4 regions of the Psychrosphaera sp. HA2-10 genome follow, and region 1 is predicted to be linked to each of the others. Evidence: predicted binding sites of a transcription regulator. Region 1 holds the regulator's gene; each other region holds the start of a gene.

Region 1 (7,569 bases):
CTCTGCGATTGATGCTAACGTATTTAAATGCACATCACACTGATCTTCGGGAACGAGTAACGCAAAAAATACGTCAACTGGTCTATTGTCTATTGCATCGTAATCAATGCCAGGGTGGATAACAATTAATACCGCCACTGGGCTTTCATTTGGTTTTATTTTTCCATGAGGAATAGCAACGCCATTTCCTATTCCTGTGCTTCCCAACTTTTCTCGATTCATCAAACTCGAGAGTATATCTGTGCAAGTGAGATCTGGTAATTTTGTACTCGCGATCTCTGCGATGTGTTCGAGGATCTTTTTCTTGCTTTGGCAATCTGTCAGCACTTTTGTGCACTCAGGTCGCAGGAGTAGCTTTACATTCATGGTTATCTTTTACTGCTTTACTCTTTTGATTTAAATCTCAAAAGATTGGTTAAAAGCACCGTCCATGGCGCTTTAAAATTAATAAAAAGAGTTAATGTCTAGTTAACTTTTCTTTATGTTTAATTACTTGACGGTCAAGTTTATCAATTAAGGAATCAATTGCAGCATACATATCAGTATGCTCGGATGCCGCAAATAGTTCACCACCATTTACGTGCATGGTTGCTTCTGCTTTTTGGTTGAGTTTCTCAACGTCTAAAATCACGTGGACGTTATTAATATGGTCAAAATGACGTTCTAACTTTGCAAATTTCGTATCAACATACTCTTTTAAAGACTCTGTTGCATCGACATGACGACAAGTTAAATTAATTTGCATATGCACTTCCTTCTGAATTGATAAAATGGATTGTTAAACCAATCGTTTTCTCTGGTTTGAAGGGGGAATGTTTAACGATTCCCGGTATTTTGCGATAGTTCTTCTGGCTACTTGGATGCCCTGTTCGGCCAGAATATCAGCAATCTTACTGTCACTTAACGGTTTTGCTTGGTTTTCTGCAGCAACTAACTTTCTTATTAAAGCCCGTATTGCAGTGGATGAACATTCACCACCATTTTCGGTGCTAACGTGGCTAGAAAAGAAATACTTTAACTCAAAGATTCCTCTGGGAGTGTGCATGAACTTTTGTGTTGTCACACGCGATATCGTGGACTCATGCATATCGACCATTTCTGCTACATCATTTAGAACCATTGGTTTCATCGCCTCTGGTCCGTATTCAAAAAATGCTTGTTGTTGTTGCACGATACAATTAGATACCTTCAATAAAGTGTCGTTTCTGCTTTCTAAACTTTTAATAAACCATTTTGCTTCTTGTAAGTGTGAACGAACAAATTGCGCATCAGAGCTATTGGTTGAAGTTTTAGACAGTGAAGCATATTGTTCGTTCACTTTAATTTTAGGCATAGAATTAGGATTTAGCTCTACTAACCAACGACCTTTTTTCTTTACGACGGTAACATCTGGAATTACATAGTCAATTTCGTCTTTTATAACTAGGCTTGCGGGATTTGGATTCAGTTGTTGAATCAAGTCTAGTGCTTCTTTTAATTCTGATTCTTTTAATCTTGTTTTGCGAATTATAGTGCGATAATCACGGTTCGCTAAGAGGTCGATATTTTCAGCAATAAGTTCAATAGCCTCTTCACGCCAAGGTGTGTCAGGACTATATTGCTTTAACTGAACCAACAAGCACTCTTGTAACCCTCGCGTTGCAACACCAATGGGATCAAAGTGTTGGATGCGTTTTAAAACCGCTTCAACTTCCTCTATCTCAACATCTTCTATGTCTACAGACTCAACGATATCCTCAACAGATACCGTCAAAAAGCCTTTGTCATCAATAGCATCAATAATGGCTGTTGCAATAGCTAAGTCATGTTCGGAAAAAGGGGATAGATTTAATTGCCATTTTAGATGGTCTTGAATATCAACAGTTGTTTCACCTTGATAAACGGTGTCTTCACCGTCGTAAGCAGGGCCTGAGCTTGCAGGAGCTGCGCTCATGTAGTCATCCCAACTGGAATCTGTGGGCAAGTCATCACTTATGGTCTGATCTTGTATATTTTCGTTTGTATCGCGTTCTTCTCGCGTCCACTCGATATCGTCGTCGTTAGATGAAACAGAGGCTTCATTTTCATGACGATCATGGTTGTCCTGTGGTAAATCGATTTGTTCAACTGAGCCATGCTCTTCATCAGCTTCCAACAAAGGATTACTATCCAAGGCTTCTTGGATCTCTTGTTGCAATTCTAATGACGACAACTGCAACAGACGAATAGCCTGCTGTAATTGCGGGGTCATTGTTAACTGCTGACCCATTTTAAGTTGTAATGTTGGTCTCATTTGATCCCAGTAAAGTACTGACTAAAATAAACTTATTCGTGCTACCAAAATATCAAAGTTTGAACTGGTCACCAAGATAAACTTTCTTAACTATGTCACTTTCTAGCACTTGAGCCGGAGTTCCCTCAGCAATAAGCTCTCCATGACTAACGATATAGGCTTTTTCGCAGACATCAAGTGTTTCACGGACATTATGATCGGTAATAAGTACACCAATTCCCTTTGCTGTTAATTGTTGAATTATTTTCTTTATATCTATGACAGATATAGGATCAACACCCGCAAAAGGCTCATCTAATAGAATAATTTTTGGATCGGCAGCCAATGCCCTTGCAATTTCTACGCGGCGTCGCTCACCACCAGACAATGCCATGCCAAGACTATCGCGAATATGATCAATATGGAATTCAGCAATTAAGTCATCAAGCAAATCAGCTTGTTGGTTTGCATCGATATCTTTTCGCATCTCTAGTACCGACATTATGTTTTGTGAAACTGTCAGCTTTTTAAAGATAGACGATTCTTGTGGTAAATAACCAATGCCTTTGCGAGCTCTTACATGCATCGGTTCGTGACTCAAATCGATATCATCAAGCTGAATTAAGCCTTTATCGTTAGGCACTAAACCAACAATCATGTAAAAAGTTGTTGTTTTACCGGCGCCATTTGGTCCTAACAAGCCAACTACTTGACCAGCTTCTACCGACAAGCTCACATCTTTAACAACTTGACGACTTTTATAGGATTTGGCTAAGTGCTTTGCCACCAACTTGGTCATATTTAATTTCTCTACTTAATTATTTGGCTGTGTTTTTTTCGTTTTTATCGTAGTAGTTACACGACCACCTGTGGACTTGTCGCCATCAGCTTTGACTCTTTGTGCATTTAAATCAAATACGATATTACCACTTTCAACAATCGAGCTACCTTGCTTATATTTAGCTTGGCCATTCAATTCTAAAATACGCTCATTAATCATATAAACGACTTCTAATGCTGTGGCCTCTAATGCTTCGTTATTAGGATCATTTTGCAAAAAGCGAGCAGGTTTGCCTTTTGCTATTAGTTTTTCGCCTACGCCGTCTTTTGTAATTACATATAATTCATCAGCAGTGATCGTGAGCGTCCCTTGTTGTATTTTTACGTTACCGCTGAAATACATAGTGTTATTTTTGTAATCAAGATCTTGGTTTTTAGAATCAATAATCAGATCGTCGTTAGCAAAAGCGTTAACGCCAACAAACGCAAGCATAACAAGCGTCATCTTGATGAATTTAGTCATTTTTCGTCCCTTTTAAAATTGTTCTTACGTGATGTTTAAGTTTCACTGTTTGAGCTTTAAGATCGGCAGTTAGACCTTGCCCTTCAATAGTTGTTTTTTCACCGCGAATTATAATTGGCTTGTCGGTCTCAACGACTTGAGTGTCGAGATCTATTTCTAAGTATTGGGTTTCAATACTGGTTACGAGTTCGTTATTGGTTAACTGGTACATTTTAACGTTACTGTCTAAGGTTAGTCGGCCATCTTGAACACTGCCAAGATCTGCGGCTAATCGCCAAAACGGAGCATTGTTTTGATAAATAATAAATTCGGGCTGCTCGAAGTAAGTCAAAGCTAACTGGGCGTAGTGTTCCATTTTTTGTGAGAACACCTCTTGCTTTAAAGTACCGTTTTTGTCGAACATTTCTTGATGCAGTAATGTTGCAGTGAAGTCAGGCGTTAACACAGGCTCTTCTGAGTCATCAGCATTACTTTGATTGGTAAAAGCTGGAAACCAAAGGTAAAGGCTGATGCCAACAAAAATAAGGAGAACAAGTAATCTAAGTCTCATTAGGTACTTGAACCTTCAAAATTACTGGTAATAAACGCTTCACCTTTTTGTGCCATGATTAGCAGATCGGTTAACTCGCGCACGGCACCTTTTCCGCCATGAGTAACGGTACAGTAGTGTGCAATCTCTTTTACATAAGGATGGCCGTCGGCAACTGAAATAGCCAACCCGACTTTTTGCATCACTGGTACATCAGGGAAATCATCACCAATAAAAGCAACTTGTGATGGGGTGACGGATAAGTCTGCACACAGTTGATCAAAACCGATTAGTTTTGTTTCCATACCTTGATATATGTATTTCACGCCTAGGCTTGTCATTCGGTCTTCAACAATTTTAGAGCGTCGCCCGGTAATGACTGCAACTTCACATCCTATATTCATTAAAGACTTAAGCCCGAAGCCATCTTTTGTATTAAATGCTTTGAGTTCTTCACCGTTATTAGCCATGTATACAGAACCATCTGAAAACACGCCATCAATATCACAAATAAGCAATTTAATATTCTTAGCGCGAGCACTGACGTCAGTTGAGACTTTTTGATACCAGGTTTCAAATCGTTTCATTAAATAACTCCAGCCTTCAGTAAATCATGCATATTAAGCGCACCGATGGGTTTGTTGTGCTCGTCAATGACAAATAAACAACTAATTTTTTTGGCTTCCATTAAAGTTAACGTTTCAGCTGCTAATACGTTGGCTTTTGAAGAGGTAGCGTTTGTCGTCATTATATTGGTAATTTTAAGATCCGTTTTAAATGAGTCATGATCTAACCAGCGGCGTAAATCACCGTCGGTAAAAATACCAATCAAGGTGTTGTCCTTGTCGGTGATACCAGTCATGCCAAGACCTTTGGCGGACATTTCGATTATCGCTTCTTTTAAGGTTGCTTGATCGCTAACAACAGGGATGCGATCTTCTGTATGCATTATATCTTTGTTTGTTAGTAATAACTTACGACCTAAAGCACCTCCGGGGTGGCTTAGTGCAAAGTCTTCTGCTGTAAAACCTTTTGCTTCCAATAGTGAAACGGCGAGGGCATCGCCAAGTACAAGGCTTGCCGTCGTTGAAGCGGTCGGTGCTAAGCCTAGCGGGCAGGCTTCTTCTTCTACACCTGAAAATAGATGAACATCGCTGTTTTGCGCTAAAGTTGATTGTTTATTACCTGTCATAGCAATGATATGACAACCAAATCGTTTTAAAACTGGCAGTAGAGTAACAATTTCAGACGTTTCGCCACTGTTCGAAAGCGCAAGGACAACGTCTTGTTTAGTGAACATTCCTAAATCGCCATGGCTTGCTTCGCCTGGATGAACATAAAATGCAGGAGTGCCTGTGCTTGCTAACGTAGCTGCAATTTTATTAGCTATGTGTCCCGACTTGCCCATGCCCGTTACTATCACTCGGCCTTTACAACCCATAATAATATTACACGCGGCAACAAAATTTTCGTCACAAGATTGGACTAAATTCTCTATCGCATTTTTTTCAATTTCGATAACTTTTAATGCAGATAAAACTAAAGGATTCATAGTTAAAACCTTAAACTTAGGCAAATAGCAAGAATTGATAACCAACAAACGCAGACAGTAAAATAAAACCTTCAACGCGATTTATACGTCGAGTGCGTTGCGCAAAACTCATTGCCATAATTAACAATAATACAGTTGCACCTATCATCACAAAAATATCACGCGATGCAGCCGATGGGTCAATTTCGCTAGGGTTAATTAACGCCCCTACTGACAATACCGCAAGAATATTAAAAATGTTAGAGCCGATAACATTACCTATGGCCATGTCATCTTCACCTTTTAAAACGCCGGCAACACTGGCGGCGAGCTCAGGTAAGCTTGTACCGATTGCTATGATAGTTAAGCCAATAACGAGCTCGCTTATTCCAAAGTGCTGAGCAATTATGACAGCAGAGTCTACTAAAAAGTGAGAACTTAATGGCAATAAAACTAAACCCGCAATAACCCAAAACACGGCATTAAGAGTTGGGAGGTTATCAGGAATGTCACCTTCAACTTCTGCAAGGAGTAAATCAGTTGCAGCCGAATTAGGACGTTTTGCTAGGTAAATGAGGTAGCCGATAAATACGAAAAACAAGACGAGAAGTAATATTCCTTCATTAAAAGACAAATAGTTGTCGGCTAATACCCACCAAGCCAATAGAGTAAACCCTAATAAAACTGGCATTTCTCGATACAGCGTTGAGGATGAAACTAATAACGGGCGAACTAAAGTAGTGATACCCAAGACTAAAAGAATATTAGTAATATTCGAACCAATGGCATTACCAACGGACGTGTCTGTCGCACCCTTTAACGCAGCGTTAGCCGAAACCATAATTTCGGGTGCAGATGAACCCATTGCAACTATCGTTAGACCAATGATCATTGGTGATATTCCAAGGTTTTTAGCTAAACCTGATGCACCGTACACAAACTTGTCTGCGCCCCACACTAAAACAGCAAAAGAGATAATCAGAATAATTGAAGCGATTAACATGATAAAGAAACTTAAAAATATTGATAAAATAGTACCGTTATTGTGGCGTTAGTCGCGCCAGAAAGCAAAATATATTGCTGTTTTCACTTATAGTTAGTTAATTCTTAGACAAATTTATAATTAGACTAAAAAGTTATTTGAAATTCATAATTTTTAACATTTCAAACATAGCTAATTGGCGCATTAATCAATACAATGTCCGATCAATGGGCATACCACTAATTAAGCGGAGACAAGGTGAATAAAAATTCTTCAGATTCTGATCACCAGCCTGAGGCTTTGGTAGAGTTAAAGAATGTTACGTTTTCTAGAGGCGACCGCGTTATCTACGATGATATATCGCTAAAGTTTCCAAAAGGAAAGATAACAGCGATTATGGGACCAAGCGGTATAGGCAAAACGACAATGTTAAGGCTTATTGGTGGTCAACTTATGCCTGATACCGGCGATATTTTAGTAGCTGGTAATAACATTCCTAAATTGTCTCGTTCTGCCCTGTACAAAGTTCGCGAAAAAATGAGCATGCTGTTTCAAAGTGGCGCCTTATTTACCGACATGACCGTATTCGATAATGTTGCATTTCCAATTAGAGAACACACTTCATTACCTGAAGATATTATTCGCACCATGGTGTTATTAAAACTTGAAGCAGTAGGTCTAAGAGGCGCGAGAGATTTAATGCCTGCTGAGTTATCAGGTGGTATGGCTCGCCGGGCTGCATTAGCACGTTCGATAGCGCTTGACCCAGAATTAATAATGTTTGATGAACCTTTTGTTGGTCAAGATCCAATCTCGATGGGTGTTTTAGTTCGTTTGATAAGAGATTTAAATTCATCATTAAACTTAACAAGTATCGTAGTGTCACATGATGTTAAGGAAGTGATGGAAATCGCGGACTATTTGTACATCATGGCTGATAAGAGAGTTATCGGACATGGGACTAAAGAGCAAC
Region 2 (7,569 bases), 250 kb from region 1:
ACCATGTTATCCTCGGAGCTCACTTTTGGTTCTGGTGAGTACTGTGACTTTATTGGTTTTGCGACTATTACCTTATTCTCAGAAGGACCATCAAAAGCTTCGAACTGGCCAATATTAGGCGGGCAATCGATAATATCACCCTTTTTATTCATGCAAATATCTTCGTTTTTAACTTCGACCACGACCTCGGGCTGAGGCGTTAACGAGCATGCCGATATAATAGTGGCGATACAAATGCTTAACGACAATTTAATTTTTAGGTTATTAAATTTCATATATACCTTCTTGCTTCGAGTCATTTTATTAGTCGACTGAGCGCTGTGTACTACTTAATGGAATGCCGTCATTAAAGCCACTAGACACTAGCTGATTTACAACATTATTAGGCAAGAATCCTTGCGCTGAAGCTACAACAGCTTTTGATTCAACACCTATCACTCTTGCGTTGACTAAATAACCACTAAGTTGTTTTGTTAACGTACCAGCAACGGCATATTTAATAGGTAAGTCACCTTCTAATTCAAGGTAGTCCTTACTAAAAATAAAGTCTCCATCTGGCGTAACTCTTACAAAATCAGTTGCTTTAAAATCAATAACCGGAATGCCAAATTTGTGCACTTCGTGAATGAAGCTTTCTGATAGTTGCTTACCTAAAATATCGGCGTATTGAAAATTGCTATCTAACATCACAAAACTGGTCACCGCTATTGGCGTACTCGCGTTCACATATTTCATGTTTGAAACTAGGTCTTGCATTAAACCTCTAACATAAAAATTAATGTTTTTATCACGACTTGAACGATTTGGCTGATTTCGACCAATTTCGTTCATTCTTGTCAGTAAATGTTGGCGGTAATCGTTTTGAAACTTAAGGCTTGCGTCACTTGCCGACGGCACTTGTTCACTATCAATACGAGACTTTTGTGGTGCAACCTCAGCTGAGCTAGCTAACTCTTGATCGTGGTTCGCTGTATCAGTCATGTTATGTTCTTCGTCGATCACTTCTACATGTTCAATATTTTCTTCATGACTATAAGAGTCTTCCCAAGACCAATCAGACATTGAAGAACAAGCGGCCAAATTTGTTACAATTAATGCGGTAATAATTTTTTTCATTGCTTGCTCCTAGTATTCGCCACGATAAAGTTGTTCATTTTTAAGTTTCACCTTTTCATGGCTCCACATTGTATTCATTGGAATATAATCTGTTGCGGCTGCAACAACGGTCTTGTCAGACAGGTCGATCAGCCTGGCATTAACAATTAATTCATTTTCTTGCTGAATGTAATGGCCTACTAGTAAGTAATCGGCCGTAACATTTTTTTCTAAACTATTTACGTTTCGACTCATAAAAATATCAGCCGTAGGCGCAATATCTGCCTGCGTTTGAACTTTAAACTCAGTGACTTTAAGCCCGGCTTGCGTTAAAAACGTCACTAAACTTTCTTGAATTTGAATGCCAAAAGGGGCAATGGATTGATTGGTTTCCATCGACAATGTATCAGATGGCAAAAATGTGCCTACTAATATAGGCTGACTGACATTAAATTGATTAGTCGTGTTTAGCAACTGACGAGCTAATTGTTCAACGTGATAATGAAAAGACTGGCCCTGGCGACTTGGCTCGTATTGCTCATACCCCTTTTCTACTGGGGGATTTTGCAATTCAGCCAGACGCTCAATCGTCGTACAACCCGCTAAACTAATCACCATGATTAATAACAACAGTTTCATAAATTTAAAGCCTAAAATGAAATACTGAGTTTACTAAAGCAATTAAAGTGCCAGATTAACGCATTTATGCTTACAACATAGTACAGGCATAGCACAACTTTATATCGTGTAACAAGGAAGAGCAAAGTAACATCCCATGCCAATTACTAAATCACTCTCTCTATGGGTTATTTAAACGTTTCGCATCTTTGGACTTTCAATCTTCGTTTTATGTTTAACTTTTTTATTAAAATGTTCAGTCAAATTTGCGTTCGCACTCAGCGCTAAAAATATAACAGCATTTTAGTTGAATACTTTTAAGGCCTTGAACCATGACTAAAGCGGAGGTAGTGGCGTCCCCTACAGGACTTGAACCTGTATCTAAGGCTTAGGAGGCCCTTGTTCTATCCAGTTGAACTAAGGGGACATTTTAGTTAGAACTAATTTACACAGTATCAAAAACCTTTAGCAACTATTATTTTATAAATGTCCGTTTAACCACATAAAATCATTTAAATTTGTCTATTCCTCAAACAGATAGCTCTGTGTCTAAAAAATATACGATTAATTTCTCTAATGCTTTTCACCTTTAGCCTAAAAGTCTGTATAATCGCGCGTCCATTCACAGCTACTGTGAAATTGAATCTATATAGGTAGTCCAAATGCAAGCAAACAAAGCCCGACCAACTTCCCCAATTAAGCCGCCTGCGGCCACGGTAAAAACCGATAAAAAACTTTGGGATTATCCAAAGTATTGGGCTGAATGCTTTGGGCCTGCACCTTTTTTACCGACTACACGCGAAGAGATGGACCTACTCGGTTGGGATAGTTGTGATGTTATTGTTGTTACTGGTGATGCTTATGTCGACCATCCAAGTTTCGGTATGGCGGTAATTGGCCGTATGCTTGAAGCGCAAGGCTTCCGTGTTGGCATAATAGATCAGCCTGATTGGCACAGCAAAGACGACTTTATGCGTTTAGGTAAACCAAATCTTTATTTTGGTATTACCGCTGGCAACATGGACTCAATGATTAACCGTTATACCGCCGATAGAAAACTTCGTCATGACGATGCTTATACACCTGACAATATAGGTGGAAAACGCCCTGATAGAGCCGTTACCGTATATTCACAGCGTTGTCGTGAAGCCTTTAAAGGCGTACCAATTGTAATTGGTGGTATTGAAGCAAGTCTTCGTCGAATTGGCCATTATGACTATTGGTCAAATAAGGTTCGTCGTTCTGTTATTTTTGATTCTAAAGCTGACATGCTCATATTTGGTAACGCCGAACGACCTCTTGTAGAGATCACTCATCGCCTAGCAAAGGGTGAAGATATAAAAGAAATCAAAAATGTTCGTGGCACCGCTATTGTTGTTAAGGAAGCATTACCGGATTGGCAAGGGATTGATTCTACGCATATTGATAAGCCTGGCATCATAGATCCAAAAATGAATCCTTATCAAGAGTACGATGCAAATACTTGTAGTAATAAAGACGAGGCCATTCAGGAAAGTGCAGCCGACGCGACCGGCGTTAGCCAAGCCGTTGTTGTTCAACCGTATGACAGACAAAAATCTAAATCTCAATTGCGTCGCCCGTGGGATAGAGTTTATGTAAAACTGCCTGCCTTTGAAGTAGTTTCTCAAAATGAAGTGTTATACGCACACACTAACCGAATTTTGCATCAAGAAACCAACCCAGGCTGCGCAAAAGCATTGATGCAACGCCATGGTGACAGAAGCGTTTGGATTAACCCGCCAGCATTTCCATTAGAAACAGAAGAGATGGACTTTGTTTTTGGTATGCCATTCGCCCGAGTTCCGCACCCAAAATACGACGGCAAAAAAATCCCTGCCTATGACATGATCAAAACCTCGGTGAATATCATGCGTGGCTGTTACGGTGGCTGTACTTTCTGTTCAATTACAGAGCACGAAGGTCGTATTATTCAGAGTCGTTCAGAAGACTCGATCATTAACGAAATTGAGCAAATAAGAGACACAGTGCCAGGCTTTACTGGTGTTATTTCTGACTTAGGCGGACCAACGGCCAACATGTACATGTTGCGTTGTAAATCTGAAAAAGCAGAAGCTACATGTCGACGTGCATCTTGTGTTTATCCGGACATTTGTAGTCATATGGATACTGACCACGAACCGACGATTAATCTTTATCAACGAGCGCGTGAATTGCCTGGCATTAAGAAGATCTTAATTGCATCTGGTGTTCGCTACGATTTAGCGGTTCAAGATCCTCGTTATGTAAAAGAGTTGGTAACTCACCATGTTGGTGGTTATTTAAAAATTGCACCAGAGCACACAGAACAAGGTCCTTTATCAAAAATGATGAAGCCGGGGATGGGCAGTTACTACCAATTTAAAGAGCTCTTTGAAAAGTATTCAAAAGAAGCAGGTAAAGAGCAGTATTTAATACCGTACTTTATAGCGGCGCACCCTGGAACAGAGATCCAAGACATGATCAATTTGGCGCTATGGTTAAAAGAAAACCGTTTCCGCTTAGATCAGGTTCAGAATTTCTATCCATCACCAATGGCTACGGCGACGACCATGTATCACACCGAAATTGATACGTTACACAAAGTTAAAAAGCAAAATGACGTTGTGCCTATTCCTCGTGGTGAAAAAGAACGACGCCTACACAAAGCTATTTTGCGTTATCACGATCCACAAAACTGGAAAATGATCCGCCACGCCTTAAAAGAAATGGGTTTAACTAAGCTTATTGGTCATGGTCCTAATCATTTAGTTCCTCCTGCGTCGCCAAATGAAGAGAACCGCAGTAAAGGGAACGGTGGACGTAAACCTCAAGTAGGCGCAAATAAGGGCCAAAGAGCGCTTACACGTCATTCTGGATTGCAGCAGTTTGATAACAAGCCTAAGGCCAAGGGCAAAACAGCAGGTAAGTCTTCTGGCCGTCCGCCCGCAAAAAAGAAGCCTAGCCGAATTTAGATATTATTACGCTTTGATAGCGACCCTATTTTGTAATAGCAATTTGAATTGAGCCTTTTAAAAAAGGCTCTTTTTATATAAAACACTAACGAATTTAGAGAGCAAATATGAAGAATGACAGCACAACAATTAATGAATTTTTTGAAGAAGTAAAAGCGACCCAAATGATTTGGGCTCTGCACGACAAAGACTCTGAGGGCTGGGTCATCGTTGACTCGATTCAATTTGAAGATACAGATGTTATTTTACTTTGGTCTCGTGAATCTATAGCTCAAAAAAGCTGTACAGAAGAATGGGCAAGTTACACGCCGACGCAAATATCCGTTGCGGAATGGTTAGAGTTTTGGGTAGAAGACTTAAGCCAAGACAATATTATTGTTGGGCTTGATTGGCAAGACGATGGTGAGTGTCCAGAACTGGAGCTTGGTGAGTTTAGTCAACGTATTGCAGACCTAGAAAAATTATAGGTTTTCGTCGAATTTGGTTTACTTTTGTAGAAAAATCTCTACAATGCGCGCCTGATTAAAAAACGTTCTTTAGTAATTTGGAATATTAGTGCGCACACCTCTCTTTATTTGAGTTTAGGTGGGGCTTTTTTTGGCTTTTTTACTACTATTCTTTATTACGTTCTTTTCAAAAATAGGTGATTGTAATGCAACCGATGTTAAACATCGCAGTCCGTGCTGCGCGAAATGCTGGTAAAATTATTGCTAAAGCATATGAGCAATTAGATATGGTTAAGTCAGAGCTGAAAGGCGCAAATGACTTTGTGACCAACGTAGATATTGAAGCGGAGCAAGCAATCATCTCTACAATTCAGGCTTCATACCCTGATCATTCATTTGTTGCAGAAGAAAGCGGTGTAATCGCTGGCAATTCTAAATACCAATGGATTATTGACCCACTAGACGGCACAACAAACTTTGTTAAAGGCATTCCTCATTTTGCGGTTTCAATCGCGCTAAAAGTTGATGGTCGCCTTGAGCAAGCGGTTGTATTTGATCCTATTCGTGGCGAGTTATTCTCGGCATCTAAAGGTGCTGGTGCGCAGTTAGATGGAAAACGTATCCGTGTTTCCAAAGCAAAAGACTTATCTGGTACGGTATTAGCAACGGGCTTCCCATTTAAGCAAAAGCATCAAATTGAAGCATATTCAAAAATATTCAATGACTTGTTCTTACAAGTAGCTGATATGCGTCGTGCAGGCTCAGCTGCGCTTGACATCTGTTATGTCGCTGCAGGTCGTGTTGAAGGATTTTTTGAAATTGGACTACGCCCTTGGGATACAGCGGCAGGCCAGCTTATCGCGCAAGAAGCAGGTGCGGTAGTTTCAGATTTTGAAGGTGGCAACAACCACGACAAGTCTGGCAATATTGTTGTAGCAACACCAAAGGTACTAGGTGCGATTCTAAAATCAATACGCCCACACCTTAATGATGGTTTACGCACGCTTCGTTAAGAATAGGAACCTGATACTAAGTATCAGCGAAGTCTAAATTGAAAAAGCCAGCTTATTGCTGGCTTTTTTGTTTATCGCTCAATAACTTTTTAACCACCCTATCCAACTCTTCTAACAAGAACGGCTTAGTTACGTAGTCGTTTACACCTAATATCTTGGCATATTCCCTGTCTTCCTGACTCACGCTTGCACTTATAATAACCACTGGAATAGAAGCGAGTTCAAGGGTCTTTTTCATTTCCCGTATCATTGAAAAACCATCTAATACCGGCATATGTAGGTCAACAAAAACAATGTCAGGCTTATGCAGAGCTAAATAATCTAACCCTTGCTGACCATCATCAGCTAAGTGAGACTTCACTTGCAACAACTCTAATTGCTTACTTGCAATTAGTTGATTAATTTTATTATCTTCAACAATTAAGGCATTAAACTTCATACCTCGCCCTGCTGATTTTTTTAAATATGATGCAGTGTCTTTTTCACTGTCTATCATTTCTGATTCTTGTAGCTTAACCGGCATCAAAATCTCAAAACTTGTACCTTGGCCTTCAAGGCTGTAGACGTCAATACTTGCGCCCATAGCGTCGCATAATTGCTTAACAATCGCTAAGCCCAAGCCTGTGCCACCAAACTCTCTAGTTGTAGACTCATCGGCTTGAGTAAAGCTCTGAAAAAGTGATTCAACCTTGTTTTGTGGAATTCCAATACCTTCATCTTTCACTTTAATGAAGAGTTGGCCTGAGCCTTCCTTAACATTTTTTAAACTAACCGTTAAAGTCACACTTCCAATCGCCGTAAATTTAACGGCGTTATCCACTAAATTCATTAGGACTTGTTCTAATCTAACGGAGTCGCCGATGACTTGATAACTATCAAGATTGTTTTTATCTATTATAAGTTTTACACCTTTAGCGTGCGCTTTTTCTTTTAAAAGATTAAAAATCGTGTCTACTGAACGCCCTACTTTATATGCTTTGCTTTCCAGAATAATTTTCTGTTCTGATATTTTTGAAAAGTCGAGCACGTTATTAATAATGCCCAGTAGAAATTTTGATGAATTAAGTATTTGTTCAAAAAACTCAGCCGACTTCTTACCACTATGGTCATTCATTCCTAATTGTGCAAAACCAATTATTGCATTCAGCGGAGTCCGATACTCGTGGCTCATATTCGCCAAAAATCGACTTTTAGCTTCGTTTGCTTTGGTTAGTTCGACGTTCTTTTCGCTTAATTCTTTTGTTTTGCTTTTTACTTTAGATTCAAGCATTTCACTTAAGTTAGTCATTACAATAATAAATATCACGCTAAAACTACTAACTAAACAACCAACAACAATTATCAGCCAGCTAGACCAATCAACTGATGCATTGTCAAAATCGGCGGTGCTTGAATAAAGTACCAATAAATTAGTATCAAAAAATG
Region 3 (7,569 bases), 1.5 Mb from region 1:
GTTACCAGAAGCTGAAAAAGCAACGGCAACGCTAGCGGGCGAACTACCAAGTTTTGCTATTCCAACGCCTGAAACAGGCTTGTTGTCACTTGAAACGCTATACATTATTTTACCAACGGCGATAATTCTTTGTCTTGTTGGTCTGATTGAGTCGTTACTAACATTAACGCTGATTGACGAGCTTACTGATACTCGTGGTAGTTCAAACAAAGAGTGTATCGGCCAAGGCGTTGCAAACAGCGTAAATGGTTTCTTCGGTGGAATGGGTGGTTGTGCCATGATTGGACAGTCTATGATCAACATTAATTCTGGTGGTCGTGGTCGTTTATCTGGTATTACCGCTGCTGTTGTATTGTTAGCCTTTATTCTATTCTTGGCGCCATGGATTGAACTTATTCCTCTAGCGGCACTAGTTGGCGTAATGTTCATGGTTGTTTTAGGTACCTTTGAATGGGCTTCGTTCCGCATTTTCCGTGGAGCAAACAAAGAAGACGCTTTTGTACTGCTGTTAGTAACTGGTGTGACTGTCATTGCTGATTTAGCAATTGCCGTTATTGTTGGTGTAATTGTTTCGGCGTTGGTATTTGCGTGGAAACACGCTTCACATATTAGTGCACGTACTCATATTGATGACGAAGGTTGGAAAGTTTACGAGTTGGATGGGCCATTATTCTTCGGCTCAGTTTCATACTTCCGCAACTTATTTGAAGTGGATACTGATCCTTCAGATGTTGTTATTGAATTTAAAGACTCTCGTATTTGGGACAGTTCAGGTATAGATGCACTAGACGGACTTGCTGATAAGTATCAGAAAGCAGGTAAGAAATTACATATTCGTCATATCAGTCCAGAGTGTCGTACCTTACTTAACAAAGCACAAAAATTCGTTGAAATTAATGTTAATGAAGATCCGCGCTACAAAATTGCCACGGATAAGCTAGACTAAATAACGAAAAAAACTGCAAGGTCAATTATTGGCGATATCGCATAAACATCGACATCATCAAATATTGATCTGAAACAAGTAAAATCCAAATCGTGTTATAGCGGTTTGGATTTTTTTTATCTGTCGTTTGTCAGCTCAAAGTTTAATCCGTATAATGCGCGCTCGCTAAATCAACCCTGATTTACCCACAATGCTCCGGATTTACGATTCGGGCGGCAAAGAGGAAAAAAATATGTCACAAGTTGTAGTGTGCGCAATGTATAAGTTTGTGCGCTTAGAAAATTTTCAAGAGTTACGTGAGCCGTTACAAACAGTAATGGAAGACAATGGCGTTAAAGGCACCTTGTTATTAGCCGAGGAAGGCATTAACGGCACTGTTGCTGGTAGTCGCGAAGGTATCGACACCGTATTAAACTGGTTGCGCCAAGACCCACGTTTAGCTGATATCTCATCAAAAGAAAGCTTTGATGAAGAAATGCCATTTTATCGCTCTAAAGTAAAACTGAAAAAAGAAATTGTGACCATGGGTGTTGAAGGCATCGACCCTCGTGAAGTCGTTGGTACATATGTGAAACCAAAAGACTGGAATGCACTTATTTCAGATCCAGAAGTGATTTTAGTTGATACTCGTAACGACTACGAAATTCAAATTGGTACCTTTGAAGGGGCAGTAAATCCAAAAACAGAAACCTTCCGTGAGTTTCCTGAATACGTCGCTAAAAATATGGATCCGGCCAAACACAAAAAAGTAGCTATGTTTTGTACAGGCGGTATTCGCTGTGAGAAATCAACAGCTTATATGAAAGAACAAGGTTTTGAAGAAGTCTATCATCTAGAAGGCGGCATTCTGAAGTACTTAGAAGAAGTGCCAAAAGAAGAAACCATGTGGGAAGGTGAGTGTTTTGTTTTTGATAACCGTGTTGCCGTGGATCATGACCTAAACAAAGGTCAGTATGATCAGTGCCACGCTTGTCGTATGCCAATTACCGAAGACGAAATGAAATCTGAGCACTACGTACAAGGCGTGTCTTGCCCGCATTGTATTGACAAAGTAACAGACGAGCAGCGTGCACGTTTTGCAGAGCGTCAAAAGCAAATAGAATTGGCGAAAGCGCGTGGTGAAGAGCATATAGGCTCAGAAGCTAAAGAAGTTATTGCTGCGCGCCAAGAACAAAAGCGTAAGCAAAAAGAAGTGGCTCGCGCCTCGCAAAAGAAATAACATTAATGCGAAGCTAAGACTGCATCAAAGATGCGTAGCTCTACGTTTAACAAAAAAGCGACCAAAAGGTCGCTTTTTTTATGACGTAAGTTGTCACAGTTGAAATGTTAATTTTACTGAGGTTAAAAACCACCACTTAGTTACAAAAAAAGATCCACTAAGTTGTTGTAGTATCTTATTCCCTTGCTGGTGGTTTTGTAAGAATTAGCATCAATTTGAGTTAAAAGCCCCAATTCTAAAGCTTTTGTTAGTGGTGCTAACTGACTTTCTTTCGCCAACCCCGTCCTTTGCTCAAACTCTTCCATATTAAACATAGACTTAAGGCGCAGTCGATTCATGAAATACTCAAATGGTAATTCGTCAGGTTCAACTGTCCATTGCTTATATGCATAAGGTTTTGTTAAGTCCATATAGCCTTTAGGATGCTTAATCTTTTCGGTTCGAATAACTTCGACGGAAGACGACGGTTCCGGTGTTTTAACCGTGATTTTGCCGTGGGCGCCACAGCCAATACCTAAATAATCACCAAACTGCCAGTAATTCAAATTGTGTTGGCAGCGATGGCCAGGTTTTGAATAAGCCGATATCTCATACTGTTCATATCCTGCTTGGCTCAATAATTCATGCCCTTGTTGCTGAATATCCCAAAGTACATCGTCATCTGGCAGTACAGGCGGTTTAGAGTGAAATAGGGTGTTTGGTTCAATCGTCAATTGATACCAAGAAATATGAAAAGGATCTAAGGCGATGGCTTGTTTCACGTCGGCCAGCGCTTGTTCAACTGATTGATTTGGCAAGCCATGCATTAAGTCTAAATTAAAAGTAGACACCGAACTATGAGCAAAACCAGCGGCTTTTAACGCCTCTTCGCTGTTATGAATACGCCCTAATTGAACCAACTTTTCTAATTCAAAACTTTGTACACCAATAGAAATACGGTTCACACCTGCCTTCGCAAACCCTTCAAACTTGTTAGTTTCCAAGGTGCCAGGGTTCGCTTCTAACGTTATTTCTATATTTTCAGAAAAAGGAATACGCTGTTCTATGCCGGTTAAAAGTGTCGCCATCGCCTGTTCTGACAATAAACTAGGCGTACCACCACCAAAGAAAATGGTTTGTAATTGCCGGCCTTGAACAAAATGCAAATCAGCACTGAGATCATCTAGTAAGTGTGCAACATATTCTGTTTCAGGAATACCACCTTTTAAAGCGTGTGAATTGAAGTCGCAGTAAGGGCACTTTTGTACACACCATGGGATGTGTACATAAAGAGAAAGAGGTGGTAGTTGGTTTATTAACACACGGTTGGATGAATTTGAGGGCAACTTATATTCCTAGCTCTTTAAATTTATCAACAAGTTGCTTTAACGCTTGGCCTCTATGGCTCAGCGCATGTTTTTCAGAAGGTGATAATTGTGCCGCGGTTTTATCTAATTGTGGTTGATAAAAAACCGGATCGTAACCAAAACCACTCTCACCAGAGCGCTTTTCAGCAATAACGCCATCCCAATAGCCTTCACAAATAATAGGGCAAGGATCATCGGCGTGACGCATAAATACGATAACACAAACAAAACGGGCTTTACGTTGTGCGACAGTTTTACCATCAAGTACCGAAAGCAGTTTATCGATATTGGTACCATCTGTAGCATCAGGGCCTGCAAAACGAGAAGAATAAATGCCTGGTGCGCCATTTAACGCATCCACTTCCAAACCAGAGTCGTCGGCAACGCATGGTAAGCCTGTCACTTTAGATGCGTGACGTGCTTTGATAATGGCGTTCTCGACAAACGTCGTGCCTGTTTCGGGCACTTCGTCAACATTGTAATGTTTCTGCGCTACAACATTAAAACCAAAAGGGCTCAAGATTTCCTGTAATTCGTTTACTTTGCCTTGGTTACCCGAAGCGAGTAATAACTCTTTCATTTACTTTCCCTACTTATTTGTATGAGGGGTATTATACGCAAAAAAAAACGCTAAGTTCACAATAAACTCAGCGCTTTACTATTTATTTTATGACTAAAAATCAAGCTGGCTAAATGCTCAATCCTGACTAATGTCTTCAAATAATTACGAATTAAGCAAAGTTGCTATTCGCAAATTCCCAGTTCACAAGTGCCCAGAAACCGTTTAGGTATTCAGGACGAACATTGCGGTAATCGATGTAGTAAGCGTGTTCCCAAAGATCCACAGTCATTAGCGGAGTAACGCCTGCTTCAGTAATTGGAGTGCCAGCATTAGACGTGTTAACGATGTCTAAAGAACCGTCAGCTAGTTTAACTAACCAAGTCCAGCTTGAGCCGAAGTTATTTACTGCTTTGTCGTTAAACGCCGCTTTAAAGTCTTCAAACGAACCCCATTTTGCAGAGATAGCGTCAGCAAGTGCGCCAGTTGGTGCGCCGCCGCCATTTGGGCTTAATGAATTCCAGTAGAAAGTGTGGTTCCAGATTTGTGCCGCGTTATTAAATACACCACCTTCAGAAGTCTTAACGATTTCTTCTAATGACTTACCTTCAAACTCAGTACCACCGATTAGACCGTTTAACTTTACAACGTAAGTGTTGTGGTGCTTACCGTGGTGAAAGTCTAACGTTTCCGCTGAAATGTGTGGTTCTAATGCATCTTTTGCATATGGTAGTGCTGGTAATTCGAATGCCATAATGGTTGTCTCCGTTGGCTTTGTTTATGTTTGCTGATAAGATTATAAAACTTGACTAATTTACTCAAGTATCAGTTTTGTAACGTTATCAATAAATATGACTTAAAGTTTGTTTTTCAAGTCTAAAGTTATAAAACGCCGTATTTTATTTTTAAGATCAGACATAAGTCTAGTCGTCGTGTAAAAATTTACCATAAAGAAGAGGTTGCAATGGAAACCATTGATAAAATTAAAAAACAAATCGCAGAAAACCCAATTTTGATCTACATGAAAGGTAGCCCTAAATTGCCATCATGCGGTTTTTCTTCACAAGCCTCTCAAGCATTAATGCAAGTGGGCGAACCGTTTGCGTATGTTGATATTCTGCAAAACCCAGATATTCGAGCTGAATTACCAGGTTATGCAGAATGGCCAACATTCCCACAGTTATGGGTAGACGGTGAATTAGTTGGTGGTTGTGACATTATTATGGAAATGTTCCAAAAAGGTGAACTACAGCCATTAATTCAAGAAACTGCAGCAAAATATAAAACAGAAGAAGACAGCGCAGAATAATAAACTTATATTCGACTGAACTTCAGAAAAGGCCATTTGATTATTCAACTGGCCTTTTTTTATACTAGCCTTAATAGGCGCTGGCGTAATTATTGCTTCGTATTGGCAACAGAGATGAATTTTTGTTTCTCCGGCAGTTAATATTTAGCCTAACAAAAATCATTAAATAACGTTAAAACTGGATAACCAATTAAATGAGAAGTCATTATTTAATATTTGTATTGTTATTTACCTTAATACTCACCGCTTGTTCTGGCAGTGAATCTTCCGATCAGTCTGGTAACAATTTGGCAAGCATTAATATAGGTAACGACATTACCGTATTAGAAGGGCAAACTTTTGCCTTAACGGCATCAATTTATCCAGAAAATGGCTCCGTAATTTGGACTCAAACTCAAGGGCCTAGTATTAGCGACTTTCCGATAGATCCAGCACTAGAAGTCAGTTTGGTGGCACCAACGGTTAATGTTGATACCATGATAGTGGTTAAGGCAACCTACACCACAACAGATGGCCAACGAGTCGATGACTCAATAAACATCAGTGTTACTAACGTTAATGAAGAGCCGATTGCGCGCATTACTAATAATACCGATGCTGTTGCACCTTATGAAACCTTTGAAGTTATTTCGTTATCGGCTGCAGACAGTATCGATCCTGACGGTGAAATTCGCTACTACCAATGGACACAAGTGGATAGTAATCCTGCGCTGCAAATACTCTCACCAAATAATTTAAGAGAGATCACCTTTCAAGCGCCATATGTAACACAAATAACAAATTACACTTTTCAGTTACAAGTGACTGATAATTTTGGGTTAACAGCGACCAACACGATAGACATTCAAATTGCCGCCGCAGAAGGCACAGTAGCAACTGCAGGCCAAGATCAAATTGTTGACGAATTCACAAAAGTCACACTAGATGCCTCCGACAGTGTTTCAATAGATAATGTTTTGTCTTGCCAGTGGGAGCAGTTAACGGGCATTACCGTAACCTTGACCAATGCCGACCAGTGTATTGCCGAATTTTTTGCACCAAACGTTGACTCAACAGAGTTACTCACTTTTCAAGTGACGGTTATTGATAATGCCAGTAATAGCGAATCAGATACCGTTAACATCACAGTAAACCCGCTAAATTTAGGCAGTTTGCACGACTCTGGAGTCATTGAATGTTATGGCGCAACCGACGTTGTGCCTTGTGATAACGTAAACTTCCCAAATCAAGATGCAGACTCAGGTCGTGACTCAGTGAGAGATGCCATTGACAAAAGTGGTGCTGGCGATAAAACCTTCGACTTTACAAAATTTGATATAAACGGTGATGAACTGCCAAATGATGCACTCGTTTTTAGTTGTATTCGTGATAATTTCACCGGATTAGTATGGGAAGTTAAAGTTGCTAATGCGACTCCGCAATACAGCGAATTACATGGCGTAGAAAATTATTACAGCATTGACGACACATTGCCCGGCCAACTATCTTGTTCACATCCATCAAGCTGCGGTAGCGAAACCTTTATTGAAGAAGTGAATGATGACACCTTCTGTGGCGGGGCTAACTGGCGATTGCCTACCTACTTAGAATTAATGCAAATTCTTGATTATGGTGAACTTGATAAAGCGAACTTATTCCCAACTGACTTTTTCCCAAACTCACCGGATCCTGCAGTACTCAATCACTTATTTTATTGGGTATCGGAAATAAATATCGAAGGTGGCAATGAAACATTGCAATGGGTAATCGACGTTAGAAATGGTGACGATTCGGCAATTAAAGGCACATCTGGCGCATATATACGTTTAGTGAGAAATCCATGAAGAAAATACTTTCTGTTACGCTAGCCGGTTTGTTAGCGGTGTTTAATTTGTCGGTATCAAATGCTTGGGCTCAAGACTGTCCAGGAAAAGACGCGACATTACCAACCGACATCTTTATAACCGAAGATATTAGCCAGGAAATGGTTATTGACTCCACCACAGGTCTTGCCTGGGCGCGATGCGTGGTTGGGCAACAATGGAATGGCACATCTCAAACTTGTACTGGTGAGGCACTAAGGCTGACTTGGCAAGAAGCGTTGCAAGCCTCATCTACCTATCAAGCGGGTAACTTTGACGACTGGCGAGTACCGAATATCAAAGAATTAGCTTCGATTGTGGAGCGTGCCTGTGTCAATCCTGCAACAAA
Region 4 (7,569 bases), 150 kb from region 1:
AACGAATTTAGACTTGGTGGTTACAAACTTGGATTTTGGTTTGCTCAGCAAGGGTCTATTTACACATTTGTTGGTTTGATTTTTTGGTATACAAGACAAATGAATAAGCTTGATGCCAAGTACAAGGTGGAGGACGAATAATGGAAGAATTAAAACTCTATACCTACATTGCGGTTTTTGGGTCTTTTGCCCTTTATTTCGCAATTGCATGGTGGGCTCGTGCGGGTTCAACTAGTGACTTTTATGTAGCTGGCGGCGGCGTAACTCCACTTCAAAACGGCATGGCAATTGGTGCTGACTGGATGAGTGCTGCGTCATTTATATCTATGGCTGGCTTAATTGCCTTTTTAGGATACGGCGGCTCAGTATTTTTAATGGGTTGGACCGGTGGTTATGTATTGTTAGCCATGCTTCTTGCTCCATACATGAGAAAACACGGTAAGTTTACCGTACCAGAGTTTATTGCTGACCGTTACTATTCAAGAACCGCACGCATTGTTGCTGTTGTTTGTTTAATTGTAGCGTCGCTTACTTATATCATTGGTCAAATGAAAGGCGTTGGCGTTGCTTTCTCTCGCTTCTTAGAAGTTGATTACGACCTCGGCTTATACATTGGTATGGGTGTTGTTTGGGTTTATGCCGTGCTTGGTGGCATGAAAGGCATTACCTACACGCAAATTGCACAATACTGTGTGCTGATTTTTGCTTACACTATTCCTGCCGTGTTTATTTCATTGCAACTGACTGGTAATCCAATTCCGCAGCTTGGTTTAGGTAGTACCTTGGCCGATGGCAGTGGCATGTATTTATTAGACAAACTTGATTTAGTGGTCACTGATTTAGGCTTTAAAGAATACACCACGGATAATATGGGCGGTACATTAAACATGTTCGCTTACACCTTATCGTTAATGATTGGTACAGCCGGTTTACCGCACGTAATTATGCGATTCTTTACGGTGCCTTCTGTGAAAGCAGCACGTTCATCTGCAGGTTACGCGTTAGTATTTATCGCTCTGTTATACACAGTAGCGCCTGCTGTTGGTGCAATGGCTCGCCTTAACCTTATGAATACTGTAGAGCCCGTTGCTGGTCAAAACCTAGAGTATGCTGAGCGTCCTCAGTGGTTTAAAGATTGGGAAAAAACAGGTCTATTACAGTTCGAAGATAAGAACGGCGACGGTAAAATCCAATACACAGCAAATGCTGAAACTAATGAAATGACTAAAGTTGATCGTGACATTATGGTATTGGCGAACCCTGCTATAGCAAACCTACCTAACTGGGTGATTGCCCTGGTGGCCGCAGGTGGTATTGCAGCGGCACTATCAACCGCCGCTGGTTTATTGTTGGCAATATCCTCCTCTGTTTCCCATGACTTAATGAAAGGGGTGTTAACTCCTAATATTTCTGAAAAAGACGAACTCATGGCCGGACGAGTAGTAATGACCATTTCCATTATTGTTGCAGGTTACCTTGGTTTAAATCCGCCTGGCTTTGCCGCAGGTACCGTTGCGTTGGCCTTTGGTTTAGCTGCATCAAGTTTATTCCCGGCATTAATGATGGGTATATTCTCTAAAAAAATGAGTGGCACCGCTGCAGTAGCAGGTATGTGTGCAGGTTTAGGCGTGACTATGTTGTATGTATTCCAACATAAAGGATTCATGTTTATACCGGGCACTTCATTCTTAGGTGGCATGGAAGAAAACTGGTTCTTAGGTATTTCGCCTAATGCCTTTGGTGCTGTAGGCGCTATTGTGAACTTCGCAGTTGCATTTATCATGCTTAAGTTTACCGGACCTGCACCACAAGAAATCCAAGACATGGTAGATAACTTCCGTGTCCCTCATGGAGCTGGACAAGCGCACGCACATTAAACATGTGTTTTACCCTTTGGCTTCCCATTTGGATTTACACTTGGGAAGCCTTTTTTCTGGTAAATTGAGTTATTTAGTTATTTAGTTATTTAGTTATTTAGTTATTTAGTTATTTAGTTATTGAGTAAACGACTCAAACAAAGCAACCGAGGTTTAACATGAATAAACACACAAAAATGGCTTTATACGTAGCGCCTTTTTTAATATTGGGTGGTTATATTTTGTCTGATATGTGGGTAGAAAGTCAGGCTGCCAAAGACAAAGTTGTGATCATGCAGCAGCAAGGTATATGCGATGTTCTAGAGCAAATCTGTGTTTTAGAAGCGGGTGATTTACAATTAAACATTTACGATAAAAATGGCGAAACCTACGTAAACTCTACTTTTGCATTAGATGCAGCCACTTTATTTATTGTTAATGATAACGGTGACGCCATTGAATATTCATTAGCACAAGTGGACAACGCTTTTTATTGGAAGCTTTCCACACCTATTCGAGCGCAATTAACTAATCCTGGTGATTCAAGAACTATGCGTGTAATCGCTCAAATAAAAGGTGGAAAATATATTAGCGAATTTGTGACTAAACGAACGTAATGCAGCCTAAGTCTTAGCTTACAGCTGCATTGTTAGTTCAGGCCTCTTTAATTCCAGCTATTACTGCTGTTCATTTACTAACAGCACTTTGTATAAATCTTCACGGCGATCTTTTAAGTTTCGTACCGTACCCTCACTGTGCAATACCTTTAATTTGTCCATATCTAAGTCACTAAACAGCAGCATTTCTGTATTCGGCGTTGCTTCATTTAATGTTGCATCATGTGGAAACGAAAAGTCCGACGGTGTTAGTACCGCAGATTGTGAATATTGCACATCAAGGCTTTCAACCTCTGGTAAATTACCCACTGAGCCTGCGATTACAACATAACATTCATTTTCAATGGCTCGAGCTTGCGCGCAATGACGTACTCTTAAGTAACTGTTTTTTGTATCTGTCCAAAATGGCACAAATAAAATATCCAAGCCTTGTTTGGCTAGGATTCTTGACAGCTCAGGGAACTCAACGTCATAACAAATTTGTATTCCTACACGTCCTGCATCAGTATCAAATACGGCAATTTTATCACCGCCTTGAATAACCCAATCGTTTTGTTCATGAGGCGTTATATGAATTTTTCTTTGCTCGTCTATTTTTCCGCTTCGATGACACAAATAACTAACGTTATAAATCTTGTCACCTTCAGCCAGAGGCATTGAGCCGGTAATAATATTGGCGTTGTACTCGATTGCCATACGCGACATGGCGTTTTTAAATGTTTCTGTATATTCAGCTAAATAACGAATAGCTTCTGTTTGATTACTTTGTTCGGTTAAGCCCATTAGTGGCGCATTAAAAAATTCTGGAAATAGAATAAAGTCACTTTGGTAATCTGATACCGTATCAACAAAATATTCCACCTGTTTCAACAATTCTTCAACTGACTCAACACAACGCATTTGCCATTGAACAGCTCCAACACGAACAATAGATTTAGTGGACTCAAGCACAGTATCGGTCGGCTCAAACATTATGTTGTTCCACTCTAATAAAGTGGCATAACCGACTGAGCCCTGATCTTCAGGCAAGTACTTTTTAAGTAAACGTTTTACTTGGAAATCATTGGATAGCTGAAAGCTCAAAATAGGGTCGTATAATTCTTTGTGATCTACTTTTTCAATGTATTCCGTTGGTGACATTTCATCACTGTAGTTATGATAAAGCGGAATTCGACCGCCTGCTAAAATCGCTCTTAAATTGTATTGTCTGCACAGCTCTTTCCTTGCATCGTATAATCGTCGGCCTAGTCGCATGCCTCGGTGTGTAGGTGATATAACAACATCAAGGCCGTATAACGCATCACCTTCCTCATCGGAGTAAACGCGGTCATGACCATCAACAATATCCTCATAGGTATGTGGGTTTGAAAAACGTGAGTAATCAACTTGCACGCTCAATGCAATCCCAACTAACACACCATCATCAACAATTCCGATTTGCCCTTCTGGGAACTGATCTATTAATCTAAAAATAGTGTGAGACGGCCATGCTCCGCCAAGGTCTGGGTAAGCTCGATCCATTAAGGTCTTAATTTCCGGGTATTGCCCTTTAGTAAGGTTACAGATCTCTAAATGCGTTTTTTCCACAGACATACCTACTCCAATTATTAAAATATCTTTGCATTAACACGTTCAAATACTTAAACGCATTTATTTTAGTTCAATAACAACCGTTGTTATTCATAAAACCATTGTACCCAATTAAAATACAACCTGTTGAAAACCCTAGGTTTATTGTCGGCTATTTTTACACCAATGAAAACAAATCAAATAAAAAACATTTAAATCAACAACTTAACGGTTGGCTTTATTTTTGCTTTGTCGCAACTAGATACATCATATTTTAAAACTCTAATAAGGACATCTTTTGAATGAAGTTTATTAAAACGTTATTTTGCGCTGTGGTGGTATTTCTTGCACTATCGCAAGAATCCAAGGCTGACGTAATATTAACCGGCATGGGCGGTGAATTAGGGCTTGGCGTGCAAGCGTTACCTCTTGTTGATGACGGCTCTAGCAATGAATTAAACCTACCTTTTAATGTTAATTTTTTTAACAATTCGTATAACACATTTTTTGTGAACTCTAACGGTAACCTAACTTTTGGTAATGGTTATAGAGACTACACTCCAGAAAGTTTTGAAACCGTTTCTGCTCCTATGATTGCACCTTATTGGGGTGATGTGGATGTATCTTGTGGTTCGGAAGAAAACCCTAGTTGCGGAAATATTTATGTTGGATCGCCAGAAGAAGGCGTTACAGCGGTAACTTGGTATGACGTTGCTGAGTTCGGGAATTCAGGATCTGGTGAACGTAATACGTTCCAAGCAGTACTCATTGATCGTTCTGGTGACACCGGTGTAGACGGCGACTTTGATATTGAATTTCGTTACCAGCAATTAGAGTGGGCCGATAGTGCGCAAGCCGGTTTTGCGGCGGGCAACGGTTTTAATGGCGGTGGCCCAGGCGATGGTTGTGAAATCGACTGTGAATGTCCGGGTGGAGACTGTGAGTGTCCAAATGGCGATTGTGAATGCCCTATTGAAGAATGTGGCCCTGTAAATTTTCCACAAAGCATCCCGACTCCTCAAGTGGCAGAATTAGCGTCTAGCGAACTTGCTGTTGAAGATATTGAGTCGGTAAATTACTACTCACTTCCAGGTGCATTAACGCAAGACGTTGTTGAGTTGGCTAACACTTCAAATACTGGTCAAGACGGTATTTGGACGTTTTCATTCCGTGATGGAACGTTTTTAGAACCTGGCCAAACTCCGTCAAACCCAATTATGCCAATTTCTGAGGGTGAAAATGGTTGGGGATTTGATTTCGACGTAGACTTTGGTGAAATCGTATTTATCGACCCTGATGTTGCTGTTGGTTATGACTACTTTGTTGATAACGGTTCTAGCTTTGCTTCTGTCATTTTACCTAGCGGTTTTAATGCAAACTACGAATTATGGCTATTGGTTAATGGCGTGTGGGAATTCTCTGCTTTCCTAAACGCAGACGAGCAGTATTTCTTTGGTGGAACAGGTGTTACTGAATTCCGTATTTTAGGTATTGATATCTCAAATATGGTTGACCCAACAGACTCAAATGCATTTGTTACCGGCCTTACATTTACTGGTTCGGGTAATCAACAAATCCGCCAAGTTCCTATCACTGAGTTTGTGGCAGATGCCACCGATGTAAGTGAGCCTAGCCCGTTACTACTGTTACTTCTTGGCTGTGGTTTTCTTGCACTACAACGTAAGAAAAAGGTAAAAGCGGCGTAAACGCTAAATATCTTTTAAACAAATACTTTTTTAAAGGGACTTCGGTCCCTTTTTTGTTGCCAATTTTTCTACAATTTCATGATCAACTTGCTTTAAAGAATGCAAGTTAGTGTTAGAAATGATAAAAACGACAGATACTCTACGCTGCTATTATTCTTTTTAAAAAATTTGTTGGCGTACTATAAATTTTAATAACAACAAAATATTATTCTCCTGAGGTTCAATATGAAAACCCAACTTAAGCAAATAGCGTTAACTGCCATCGCTGCTAGTTTGTTAGTGGCCTGCTCTAAAACACCATCTGACTCTGACGTTAACTCGAACGGCCAGCAAACTGTTGAATATATTGGTGAGCAGTCACGACTCGATATATACCACCCCGTTGAGCTAACTGCTGATTTAAGCCACTTAAGTCAAAAACAACAAGAGATGCTGGGAGTTCTTATTGATGCATCTGAAATTATGGACGATTTATTTTGGTTACAAGCCTTTGGTGAAGACAAAACTGAGTTTTTAGACAAGATTAAAGATCCTAAAGTACGTGCATTCGCAGAAATTAACTACGGCCCATGGGATCGATTAAACGGCGACAAATTATTTTTATCTGGCTACCAAGAAAAGTCTCCTGGCGCAGAGTTTTATCCTGCGGATATGACCAAATCTGAGTTTGAGAAGCTAGAGCTTGATAATAAAGATGGTTTGTATTCAGTGATTAAACGCAACAAAAAAGGCAAATTAGAAATCGCACCTTATCATCAAGAATATCAAGGTGAAATGCGCCGTGCGGCTTCTTTGTTAATTACCGCAGCATCTTATGCAGAAGACGAGGAGTTTAAAAACTACCTTACTATGCGTGCTGAAGCATTAGTAACCGACGAATATCAAGCATCAGACTTTGCTTGGATGGACATGAAGAACAACCCAATTGATGTTGTTATTGGACCTATTGAAACTTATGAAGACCAGCTGTTTGGTTATCGCGCGGCATTTGAGTCTTATGTATTGGTAAAAGACATGAGCTGGAGCGAGCGATTAGCGAAATACGCAGCCTACTTACCAGAATTACAACAAGGCTTGCCAGTTCCTGCAAAATATAAAGCAGAAACGCCGGGATCAGATGCCGACTTAAACGCCTATGACGTTATTTATTACGCGGGCCATTCGAACGCCGGTAGCAAAACCATTGCGATTAATTTACCAAACGATGAAGAAGTACAACTTCAAAAAGGCACGCGACGCTTACAGCTTAAAAATGCCATGCAAGCTAAGTTTGATCACATATTAGTACCAATTGCAGAGCAATTAATTGTGCCTGAGCAACGTAAAAATGTCACTTTTACTGCGTTTTTTGCCAATACTATGTTCCACGAAGTAGCTCATGGTTTAGGCATCAAACAGGTCGTTGGTTCTGATCAAACTGTACGTGGCGCGTTAAAAGAACACGCTTCAGCACTTGAAGAAGGCAAAGCGGATATTTTAGGTCTGTATATGATCCGTCAGCTACTTGAAAAAGGTGCGATTGACGAGGGTACGCTTGAAGACTATTACACGACATTCATGGCCGGTATATTCCGCTCTGTTCGTTTTGGCGCATCAAGTGCCCATGGTAAAGCCAACATGGTTCGCTTTAACTACTTTAAAGAGCAAGGTGCTTTTAGCCGTGATGAGCAAGGCTTTTATAGCGTTGATATCGACAAAATGAAAGCAGCCATTGATGGATTATCTAACATCATCTTAAAACTTCAAGGTGATGGTGATTATGACGGCGTTGCTAAATTAGTAGCCGAAAAAGGACTAATTAACGCAGACCTAAAAGCTGAT

The links. Region 1 encodes sigma-54, which starts transcription at its own class of promoters, with help from an activator protein. Its sites were predicted from a motif close to GTTGGCACGNNNNTNGNNT; they were not measured.
Region 2: the regulator sigma-54 is predicted to act here: its motif matches at 1,771-1,789, upstream of ACZ1GV_RS09695 (FlgO family outer membrane protein).
Region 3: the regulator sigma-54 is predicted to act here: its motif matches at 5,459-5,477, upstream of ACZ1GV_RS04190 (Lcl C-terminal domain-containing protein).
Region 4: the regulator sigma-54 is predicted to act here: its motif matches at 4,274-4,292, upstream of ACZ1GV_RS11475 (nidogen-like domain-containing protein).

Annotation. Positions count from the first base shown of each region.
Region 1 is NZ_CM146341.1:2,366,477-2,374,045, reverse strand. It holds gene ptsN (PTS IIA-like nitrogen regulatory protein PtsN) at 1-366, opposite strand, end outside; gene hpf (ribosome hibernation promoting factor) at 458-745, opposite strand; gene ACZ1GV_RS10850 (RNA polymerase factor sigma-54) at 779-2,272, opposite strand; gene lptB (LPS export ABC transporter ATP-binding protein) at 2,325-3,050, opposite strand; gene lptA (lipopolysaccharide transport periplasmic protein LptA) at 3,066-3,554, opposite strand; gene lptC (LPS export ABC transporter periplasmic protein LptC) at 3,547-4,104, opposite strand; gene kdsC (3-deoxy-manno-octulosonate-8-phosphatase KdsC) at 4,104-4,670, opposite strand; gene ACZ1GV_RS10825 (KpsF/GutQ family sugar-phosphate isomerase) at 4,670-5,635, opposite strand; gene ACZ1GV_RS10820 (calcium/sodium antiporter) at 5,652-6,617, opposite strand; gene mlaF (phospholipid ABC transporter ATP-binding protein MlaF) at 6,855-7,569, shown strand, end outside.
Region 2 is NZ_CM146341.1:2,118,599-2,126,167, forward strand. It holds gene ACZ1GV_RS09685 (FlgO family outer membrane protein) at 1-275, opposite strand, end outside; gene ACZ1GV_RS09690 (FlgO family outer membrane protein) at 304-1,116, opposite strand; gene ACZ1GV_RS09695 (FlgO family outer membrane protein) at 1,126-1,734, opposite strand; tRNA gene ACZ1GV_RS09700 (tRNA-Arg) at 2,065-2,140, opposite strand; gene ACZ1GV_RS09705 (YgiQ family radical SAM protein) at 2,376-4,685, shown strand; gene ACZ1GV_RS09710 (DUF2750 domain-containing protein) at 4,793-5,152, shown strand; gene suhB (inositol-1-monophosphatase) at 5,338-6,144, shown strand; gene ACZ1GV_RS09720 (CHASE domain-containing protein) at 6,197-7,569, opposite strand, start outside.
Region 3 is NZ_CM146341.1:896,448-904,016, forward strand. It holds gene ACZ1GV_RS04160 (SulP family inorganic anion transporter) at 1-946, shown strand, start outside; gene trhO (oxygen-dependent tRNA uridine(34) hydroxylase TrhO) at 1,179-2,165, shown strand; gene hemW (radical SAM family heme chaperone HemW) at 2,306-3,490, opposite strand; gene ACZ1GV_RS04175 (XTP/dITP diphosphatase) at 3,492-4,091, opposite strand; gene ACZ1GV_RS04180 (Fe-Mn family superoxide dismutase) at 4,243-4,824, opposite strand; gene ACZ1GV_RS04185 (Grx4 family monothiol glutaredoxin) at 5,035-5,379, shown strand; gene ACZ1GV_RS04190 (Lcl C-terminal domain-containing protein) at 5,574-7,202, shown strand; gene ACZ1GV_RS04195 (Lcl C-terminal domain-containing protein) at 7,199-7,569, shown strand, end outside.
Region 4 is NZ_CM146341.1:2,514,480-2,522,048, forward strand. It holds gene ACZ1GV_RS11455 (DUF4212 domain-containing protein) at 1-141, shown strand, start outside; gene ACZ1GV_RS11460 (sodium:solute symporter family protein) at 141-1,877, shown strand; gene ACZ1GV_RS11465 (hypothetical protein) at 2,036-2,473, shown strand; gene ACZ1GV_RS11470 (GNAT family N-acetyltransferase) at 2,534-4,066, opposite strand; gene ACZ1GV_RS11475 (nidogen-like domain-containing protein) at 4,345-5,748, shown strand; gene ACZ1GV_RS11480 (dipeptidyl-peptidase 3 family protein) at 5,974-7,569, shown strand, end outside.